DNA from 3 places in the Ruegeria sp. AB9 genome. Region 3 is predicted to be linked to each of the others. Evidence: riboswitches for the same ligand, from Rfam matches in the RefSeq annotation. Region 3 holds a riboswitch; each other region holds the start of a gene.

Region 1 (3,204 bases), on a different contig from region 3:
TCGAAGTTGTTGATACAGTCGGCGCAGGTGACACGTTTAACGCTGGTGTCCTGACCCAGCTTAGCCGCGCGGGGCATCTCACTAAAGCAGGGCTACGAAACATGACCGCGGAAAGCTTGCGAGCGGCCATGGCATTGGGCGCTGACGTTGCCGCTGTGACTGTGTCACGAGCCGGGGCCGAACCACCTTGGGCGCATGAGCTTTGATCGGTAGAATGGCACAATGAAACGATCAGAAATCAACCGCATCAAATCCGAGGCACAGGCGTTCATTCAGTCTTTCGGTGCCGTGTTGCCACCCTTTGCGGATTGGTCGCCGGAGCAAATGCGCAGCCCTGTGGCCGAAACGATCCGTAGTCGCGGATTGGGGTGGGATATTACCGATTACGCTCAAGGCCGGTTCGACAAGCTTGGCTTGTTCCTGTTCACCCTTCGAAACGGTGAAGTGAGTGATCTCACATCCGGTCGTGGGATGCTCTATGCGGAAAAGCTGCTGATTTCGAAAGATCAACAGCTATCGCCGATGCACCGGCATATTGTCAAAGCGGAAGACATCATCAACCGGGGTGGTGGCGATCTGGTTCTGGAAATCTATGCGTCGGATCCAAGCGGCGGAATTGACCGGAACAATCCGGTGACGGTCCCGAGCGATGCCTGCCCTGTTACCTTGCAACCCGGAGAGCATTTGCGACTTAAGCCGGGGCAAAGCGTGACATTGATGCCCGGCGTCTGGCATGCCTTCTGGGCCGAACATGGCGATTGCCTCATAGGTGAGGTTTCGACTGTGAATGATGACCGTACGGATAATGTGTTTGAAGACCCGATCCCTCGGTTCTCTAAAATCGAAGAAGATGCTAAGCCGGATTTTCTTCTTGTGTCAGACTATTAGCCTCATTTTGGATAGAGTCGCGCAAACAGGAAGACAGACCCAACGCTCGCAATGCGATCCAGCCCCCGATCTTTCTGCCGCTTGACAAGTCTTGCGTCGCCAGACTAGCTGATCGGGATGGTTCCGTAAGGGATGAAAATGGGAATACGGTGCGGCGCCGGAATGCGCCAAGTCCGTGACTGCCCCCGCAACTGTAAGCGGAGAGCGACGCCACTGTGCCACTGATCCGAAAGGGTTGGGAAGGTGGGCCGAGCTGTGACCCGCAAGTCAGGAGACCTGCCATCGCATGGTAAACCAACCCGAGGCGGGGCGTCTCGGAAGGAGGCTTGATGGCGCGGTTGCGTGAAATTTCGGTATTTGCCCCCGATCTGACTCTGGCAAAAGACGGAGAGGGCAATGACCTACTATTCTGATCACTACGTTCTGATCTGTTCGACATGTCAGGGGCCGATCCCAGCCGAGGCTGCGCAAAAAGTGCTGGATGCTCAGCTTCCGGACGGTTTTGAAACCCGGATGATTGCATGCATGGCAGGTTGTGAACGGGCCATGACCGTTGGCTTTCAGGCCGCTGGCAAAGCTCAGTACCTATTTGGTGATATTGAAACGGCAGGCGACCTGACGGCGCTGGTCGATTTTGCAACCCAGTTTGGTGACAGCGACGATGGCTGGACCAGTGCGTCGGATCGGCCCCCTGCCCTCTTTACAAAGACCTTATCGCGGATGCCCGCCTTGCCATTGGCGGGCGCGTCATGAGTTTTCTGGTTGCTGAGGATCTGGAGTATTACGCCCTCAACGGCGATGTCTTACTGAAAAATGTGTCATTCAGTCTGGACGAAGGTTCAATTCTGGCAATTGCCGGACCGAACGGTGCCGGGAAGACCACGCTGCTGAAACTGCTGTGCGGGATCGAGCGGATCGCGTTGGGTGATGTTCGGATTCGAGGCCAAAGTCTTCGCAACCTGTCCGCCCGCCAGCGCGCCCAATCCATTGCCGTGGTTGGCCAGCAGGAAATGCCGGACGGACGCATGCGCCTGCAAGACTATGTTGCCTTGGGGCAAATCCCGATTCAGGGTGACCGATCGGCGGCTCAGCACAAGGCTGATCTGGAACGGGTGCTAACGACGACCGAGCTGTCTCACTTCGCGAACAAACCGATGAGCCAATTATCAGGTGGTGAACGTCAGCGTGCTCATATCGCGCGTGCACTGGCGCAAAACCCGTCTTTGCTGTTTTTGGACGAACCTACCAACCATCTGGACCCTGACGCCAAGGGGCACATGCTGTCGCTGGTTGCTGATCTGGGTGTGACGGTCGTCATGATTGTCCACGATCTGGTGATGATCCCGGAATTTGCCACCCATGTGGCGTTGATGAAAGCTACGCGCCTGACAGGGTTTGGGCCTGTTAGCGAAGTTCTGACCCCTGATCGCGTGCGTGACACGTTTGGCGTGGATTACCTGTGCTTTCAACATGAAGGTCGCATGATCCCGGCGCTGGATATCCGAAAACGAAAACTGTCATCATAACAGGAGCTTAAAATGATGCAGAAACTCTGGCCGGTGGCTCTTTTCACTGGCCTCGCTAGCGGTGCGGCGGCGGATGCTGTGACCGTAGATAACTGCGGCGAACCGTTGGTTTTTGAAACGGCGCCCGAGCGTCTGGTCGTGCATGACATGAACATGACGGATATGGCTTTCGCTTTGGGTTTGCAGGACAAAATCGTGGGCCTGACCGGAATTACTGGTTGGTACAAAACAAGCCCTGATTTTGATGCTCAGCGCGGCGAAATCCCAGAGCTTGCCCCTAAATATCCGACCATTGAAAACCTCGTGGCCGTCGAACCCGATCTGTTCTTTGCGGGTTGGTACTATGGCATGAAACCCGGCGGCGATGTCACGCCCGCCACTCTGGAGCCTTTCGGAATCAAAACCATGGTTCTGACCGAAAGCTGCGTTCATCTCGACAAGGACCGCTCCGAGGCCAGCATGGACCTGCTGTTTGATGACGTTCTGCGTCTGGGCAAGGTCATGCAGGTTGAGGATAAGGCTGAGGCACTGATCACCGGCTGGAAAGACCAATTATCCAGCATCGAAGCAAAAACAGCCGATCTGAAAAAACCTCGTGTGTTCCTGCTGGACGGACCCGCCGATGCTCCGTTCACCGCCGGCAAGTTCGCCATTCCCGATGCAATGATTGCAGCTGCCGGGGGTGAGAACGTGACCCATGATCTGGACACAAGCTGGGGCCGCACGTCGTGGGAGGCCGTGGCCGCTTCTAACCCGGAGTTTCTGGTTCTGCTCGACTATCAGTCCGGCA
Region 2 (3,204 bases), on a different contig from region 3:
TGCTTGATCCGGCGCGATTAGGCCGTTGGCGCAAGCTCCGGCGCGAAGAGCAGCGCAACTCTGAAACCGTAGCTCAATCCCGGGCCCGGGATAAAGCGTTCGGCAAGATGGTGCGTGGCGTCATGCAGGAAAAAAAGCTTCGCGACCGGCGATAGCTGGAAGGTGCTCGGCAACGCCTGCGCCGCGTCTGGTCAGGCGATCAGGCGCGGCCAAACTGCAGCGTTGCGCCGGGCAAATGCTCCGATATGACCAACCTCTGGCAGCCCGAAATCGGCTGGCTTCAGCAGGTGACGGTTGGCCTCGGAGCCGTAAAGATCAGCAAGTCGCCAGACCGCTTCTGGCGGCACCATCTGATCATCCTCGAAGGTGAACAGATCTACGGGTACGCCCGAACCTTCCCACCACGCGGCAGGCAGGTCCTGGCCAGTTTCGGGCACATAGTTCAATGGTGCCGTGCACCACCTGCGCCACTGCCAGTAAACAGATGAAGGCAGATCCGAGCCAAAGCCGATCGCTTTCCCGGGCAGATACCCGAGCGCCCGCACAATCAGAGGGGCATGACCGTACCAGAACAACCACGCCAGACCCCGATAGGGCCACGGATGGTCCTTCAATGTCACTAGGCCCGAACAAACGCAGATCATACGGTCGACCTTATCGATATCGGGCTGCACCGGACCCAACATCGCGCCGACTGAATGGCCAATGGTCCAGTGTCTTGCATTCGGGTATCGCCGACGCATTTCCGCCCGTGCCGCAGGCATGTCGATCAAGGCCCAATCCGCCATGGTCGCACGCGAATCTTTCAAGCGGCCCGTCAAAGAAAACCCGTAATCCCGATAGTCATAGGTCAGGCAGGCCATGCCATGCTCAGCGGCGAGCCATCGTGCGAAATGACAGTAATAATCGCGCGGCACACCAGTTGCACTGTTCAGCACGACAACGGTTTCCGGCTCGACTACTGGGCGATAGAGGCGTGCAGACAGCGTTACCGATCCAGACGGGAATTGAAAATCTTCGGTCAAAACACTCTGCTCTGTATCCAACATGATCTCTGACTTTGCGCTGCACAATCGAATGGGCCGACTTCAATGCCATGGACAGTACGCAGGAACCTGCAGTGCATCCAGCATGACCAAACGTCCGGGCAAAAGATCGGCTTGACTCGGTGGGTGGTCAAACGCTAGCGGTTGTGTGATGGTTTCCGACCTCCACAAGGGATCGGGATGAAAAGGGAACACGGTGAGGTTATGCCCTCAGGGCTCAACCAAATCCGCGACTGCCCCCGCAACTGTAAGCGGTAAGCAATGCCAAAACACCACTGGCCCAACGGCTGGGAAGGTTGGCAAAGCAATGACCCGCAAGTCAGGAGACCTGCCATCGGAAACGAAACCGAAACTCGGGCGGGGTGTCCGGGCAGGTCCTGACCGCAAAAGCCGTCCTGCCTGACCAAACTCTCCTGTCCCCACGCGCGGAGGGCGCAGGATGATCTGGAAGACAAAAACGCATGAATACAGTGCAACCGTTTGTCAGCGGACGGGCAAAACCTGCCCGGCTTTGGCGCAGCTTGCGCGCTCGATTGCGGAGGCCATGACACAGGCCACAGCAGCCACAAGCGATGATTTCGAGATTGAAGGAAACAGTGAGCTGTCGCATTGCACCGAAGGATGCCATGCAACGTTCCGGGCGCAATCAGGCAGCATTCGTGTCTTTTGCGGCACGCAGCCCGAAGCTGCGATTGAGACCCTGAATGTTTATGCCGATTTGGTCTTTGGAAACACGTTTTGCGCGATGCCATCCAATATCGTCAAATACCCACCCTGCGCTATGATCGAAGCTTCCACGATCCGGCCTCGAAAAACCGTTTACACGCCCGAGCAGCTTTCAGTCTGATTCCAGATCTACCTGTGCCTGGGCAAGTTGAGACGCCCAGGCCAGTTGCGCATCAGTTTCTACGGCACAAGGTCGCACGGCCCGCAATCGTTCCAGCGCTTTGTCGGCGCGTTCGCCACATTCGACCATCAGCCGCAGGACAACCATGCCTGACCTACCACAGCCTCCTCGACAGTGTGCCAAAACGCGACCTCCGCCTGACAGCGCGTGTCGGGCTGCGGCACTGACAGACGGCCACGCGTCCTCAGTCGCCTTTGTCGGCGCTCCGAAATCTTCTATCGGCAGGTGAACCCACCGGCTGGCGCGGCTTTGAATGTCGCTGCCAAAACTCTGCGCCCCGTCCTGAAGCATTTCGACATCCGTTGTCATCGATACAACAAGCCCCGGCTGCCAGGCTGCGATCGTATCCAGATCGCTGGAATAATCCCCGCCACGTCCGGGCATCGAGGTCAGGGCAAGCGTTCCTCCTCCGACTTGCAGGGCGTAGACCACCAACTGCGACATGAATTGTGTCCTCCCCAAAGAACTCTTTACAAAAATGAGTTATTAAATCTGCTGATGCAGTTTAGTGCGAAACTGACTCGTTTCTAAAACAAAAATCATCACACCACGCTGTGGACGCGGGCAGCAGTGGCCACTACGCTGTGCCGAAGCACCGAATCCGAACGAGAAGACATGACTGACAGCCCCAGCCCCGCCTATCAGGTTCTCGCCCGCAAATATCGCCCGGAAACCTTTGCCGATCTGGTGGGTCAGGATGCCATGGTGCGCACCCTGAAAAACGCGTTCGAGGCCGATCGGATCGCGCAGGCCTTCATCATGACCGGTATTCGCGGAACTGGTAAAACCACGACCGCTCGGATTATTGCCAAGGGCATGAATTGCATCGGTCCGGACGGGAACGGCGGTCCCACAACCGAACCCTGCGGTCAGTGCGAACACTGCGTCGCCATCATGGAAGGCCGCCATGTCGACGTGATGGAGATGGACGCCGCAAGCCGCACTGGCGTCAACGACATTCGCGAGATCATTGACAGCGTGCGTTATCGCGCCGCCAGCGCGCGTTACAAAATTTACATCATCGACGAGGTTCACATGCTCTCGACCAGCGCTTTCAACGCGCTGCTCAAGACGCTGGAAGAACCGCCCGCACATGTGAAGTTCATCTTTGCGACCACCGAAATTCGCAAAGTGCCCGTCACGGTGTTGTCCCGATGCCAGCGCTTTGATCTGCGGCGGATCGAACCCGAAGACATGATCGGTCTGCTGCGCAAAATCGCCGGAGCGGAAAGCGCCCAGATCGCGGAAGAC
Region 3 (3,204 bases):
AAGTCGGGCGCCGCAGTACCGAACTCGTTCTGACCGACTTTGTCGGAAATGTGCGGCAACGCGAGCGGCGAACCTATGATTATCCAACGCCGAAAGCCACTTTGGATTTTTCCAGAGAAAGCCTTGAGAAAATGATGTCGTCCATGTCACCTGAGGCCAAAGGCAGGATCGCAGGGCTTGGGATTGCCATGCCGTTTTACCTGTGGGACTGGGCCCAGACATTGCAGGTTCCTCAGGAAAAAATGGACCCGTGGCGTTCCGCGGACATAAAGGCGGATCTCGCGCTTTGCTACGATATGCCGATATTTCTTCAAAACGATGCGACGGCAGCCTGTGGAGCGGAGTTGGTTTTTGGTCCAGCGGACGGGCCTCGGGATTTTTTGTACTTTTACGTCGGATACTTCATTGGCGGAGGTGTGGTTCTCAATGGTTCAATCTTTTCGGGTCGTGGAAACGCTGGTGCACTCGGCCCTTTGCCAGTGCCTGATGACACGAGCGGTGTGAAGCCTTTGATCGACGTGGCCAGCCTTTACGTACTCGAGCGTTCAATCTCCGCAGAAAAGGCAACTACGCATTCTATATGGGAAACGACCGAGCGTTGGGAATTGCCAAAAGTTCAACTGGAAAACTGGTTGAAACAGACGGCGAGCGGGATTGCCAGCGCAATTGTCTCATCCTGTAGCCTTATAGACTTTGAATGCGTGAAGATCGATGGCTGGATGCCGCCGGATATCAAAGCGCGTTTGGTTGAGATGGTTGAAAACGAACTTTCCGATTTGAATCTGACCGGACTTGAGCGACCTTCTGTGCTGGCAGGAGCCGTAGGCCCGGACGCCCGTTCGTTGGGCGCGGCAAGTTTGCCCTTGTCAGAAAGGTATCTTTCCGAAGCGTAAAGTTCTTTTATATGCACTTCTCGGGCCAAGTAAGTTTACCGAAATTTCCAGAGTTCATGACTTTTTCGACAGTCATCACAATTGATCGTTGACGGATGCCGGGATTGTCTGGCAAGCCGTTCGGCATGTCCGGTTCCGGGGCGTGCTCTGGAATCAATAGGGAATGCGGTGCGGGCTCAGGCCCAATTCCGCAACTGCACCCGCAACTGTAAGCGGCGAGCAGGGCTGACACGCCACTGGGATTCTCCCGGGAAGGCCAGTCCAACGCTTCGACCCGCAAGTCAGGATACCTGCCGGATATGTGCCCTCATTTATGGGCACTCCTAATCGGCGACGGGATGTTCGTCGGACCAGGATGCTTGAAAAAGCAACTCGGCCTTGGATGTCCCGCAGTCAAAACGAGTTTCGTGCCGGGACTGGCGCGATGGGACAAGGACGACTGTTCATGAAGAAGCTGCTCTCTGCAGCCGTTGCCGCGGTGGCGCTCCCCGCCATGGCTAATGCGCATTTCCTTTTGGAATACACCAGTGACACCATGATCGAAAAGCCGGGCGACGTGCCGGTCAAGCTGATCTTCTGGCATCCGTTCGAAAATGGCCATGTCATGGATCTGGAAAAGCCGCAGGAATTCTATGTAATCCACAACGGTGAAAAGACCGACCTGCTGGGCACGCTGGAACCTGTCCGATTTACCGGCAAAGAGAATGAAGGCGCGGCTTTCAAAGGCACTGTTCCTGTCAAGCGCTCAGGCGACTACGTGCTGGTGACGGTTCCGCAGCCTTACTATGAAGAGTCAGAGGACATCTATATCCAGCAGCTTACCAAAGCGTTTCTGAACCGCAACGAACTACCGACCGACTGGATGAACCCGGTGGGCCTGCCGACCGAGATCATTCCGCTGAACAAGCCGACCAACATCATTGCGGGTTCGACCTTCACGGGGCGCGTGATGGCGGATGGTCAGCCGGTTGCGGGCGCCGAGATCGAGATCGAATACATGGCGGCCGAGCCTGACATGGACAGTGCAGCCGCTTCGACCCCGAACGTTTCGCCGATGCCCGGCGGTGCCGTGGTCGCCATCTCGGACGATAACGGGTATTTCTCGTTCGGTGTTCCAAAAGCCGGATACTGGGGTTTCGCAGCACTTGGGGCTGGTCCAGTGACCGAACATGAAGGTAAAGAACTCAGCCAGGACGCGGTCATCTGGATCCGCGCCTGGGATCTGGAGTAACGCCAAATGCATATCGTCGACGGAGCCCTTTCCAACCCGGTCGTAATTGGCGGCGCCGTCGCCGCTGCGGGGGGGATTGCATTGGGCCTCAGGTCACTGGACCTTGATCGCATTCCCACTGCGGGGGTGCTGTCTGCCAGTTTCTTTGTGGCATCGTTGATCCACGTGCCCATTGGCCCGTCGTCGGTACATTTGATCCTGAATGGCATGGCCGGGCTTCTGCTTGGCTGGGCCGCATTCCCGGCTTTGTTCGTCGGGCTTTTGCTGCAGGCCGTCTTCTTCGGCTTTGGCGGGTTGACAGTGTTGGGGATCAACACTGTCAATATCGCCTTGCCTGCAGTCGTGGCAGGAATGCTCTTTGGTGGCCTGATCGCCCGCGGCACACCTTTGCACGGAGCGATATGGGGAGGTGTCGGCGGTGCATTTGCAATTGCCGCCACAACCGGCATGGTTGCGGTATCGCTGGCATTGTCAGGAGACGAATTTTTGCCCGCTGCCAAGCTCGTTTTCTTTGCACATATCCCCGTCATGGCCATTGAGGCGATTTTGACCGGGTTCGCGGTTTTGCTGGCCCGCAAGGTCAAGCCCGAGCTGTTTGTCAAAGGAGTGACCACATGAAGCATCTGGTTTTCGTCCTGGCACTGTGCTGCGCACCTGTGCCTGCACTGGCGCATAAAGTCATAGCCGGCGTTTTTGAATCCGGCGACGCCATTGAGGGCGAGATCGGGTTCTCTAACGGTGATATGGCAAGCGAGACCGAGGTCATTGTCTCCGGCCCGGATGGGGCAGAGCTGGGTCGCACTGTCACTGATGTGGACGGTTTCTTTGTCTACACACCGAACTCAGCCGTGTCGCACACCTTTTTTGCTGACCTTGGTGCCGGACATGTGGCCGAAGTCACAATGTCTGCCGAAGATGTCGCAGAGATCATGGGCGTTGCGGTGGCTAAAACCGGTGACTCATTTTTGGCTGCTCCGACACAGATCAGCGGTTCAGTTGCTTCGCTCAGCGACGAAGAGCAGCAGCTAATTGCCAAGGCCGTGCGTGACGAATTGCGCCCGCTTCGGCGCGAGATTGCAG

The links. A riboswitch is a leader RNA that binds a small molecule or an ion and turns the genes downstream of it on or off. The one in region 3 is predicted to bind cobalamin.
Region 1: linked by a shared signal. The riboswitch ahead of ACR0K5_RS18755 (DUF1636 family protein) and the one ahead of ACR0K5_RS23765 (DUF4198 domain-containing protein) in region 3 are both predicted to bind cobalamin.
Region 2: linked by a shared signal. The riboswitch ahead of ACR0K5_RS11470 (hypothetical protein) and the one ahead of ACR0K5_RS23765 (DUF4198 domain-containing protein) in region 3 are both predicted to bind cobalamin.

Annotation. Positions count from the first base shown of each region.
Region 1 covers NZ_JBQGAA010000011.1:79,088-82,291, reverse strand. Annotated here, with positions in the region: gene ACR0K5_RS18765 (carbohydrate kinase family protein) at 1-206, shown strand, start outside; gene ACR0K5_RS18760 (D-lyxose/D-mannose family sugar isomerase) at 223-888, shown strand; cobalamin riboswitch at 992-1,186, shown strand; gene ACR0K5_RS18755 (DUF1636 family protein) at 1,285-1,641, shown strand; gene ACR0K5_RS18750 (ABC transporter ATP-binding protein) at 1,638-2,414, shown strand; gene ACR0K5_RS18745 (ABC transporter substrate-binding protein) at 2,427-3,204, shown strand, end outside.
Region 2 covers NZ_JBQGAA010000003.1:470,127-473,330, forward strand. Annotated here, with positions in the region: gene rsgA (ribosome small subunit-dependent GTPase A) at 1-155, shown strand, start outside; gene ACR0K5_RS11465 (alpha/beta hydrolase family protein) at 192-1,049, opposite strand; cobalamin riboswitch at 1,182-1,396, shown strand; gene ACR0K5_RS11470 (hypothetical protein) at 1,486-1,893, shown strand; gene ACR0K5_RS11475 (protein-tyrosine phosphatase family protein) at 1,885-2,397, opposite strand; gene ACR0K5_RS11480 (DNA polymerase III subunit gamma/tau) at 2,569-3,204, shown strand, end outside.
Region 3 covers NZ_JBQGAA010000024.1:9,192-12,395, reverse strand. Annotated here, with positions in the region: gene ACR0K5_RS23770 (ROK family transcriptional regulator) at 1-893, shown strand, start outside; cobalamin riboswitch at 1,007-1,205, shown strand; gene ACR0K5_RS23765 (DUF4198 domain-containing protein) at 1,339-2,124, shown strand; gene cbiM (cobalt transporter CbiM) at 2,131-2,742, shown strand; gene ACR0K5_RS23755 (cobalt ABC transporter permease) at 2,739-3,204, shown strand, end outside.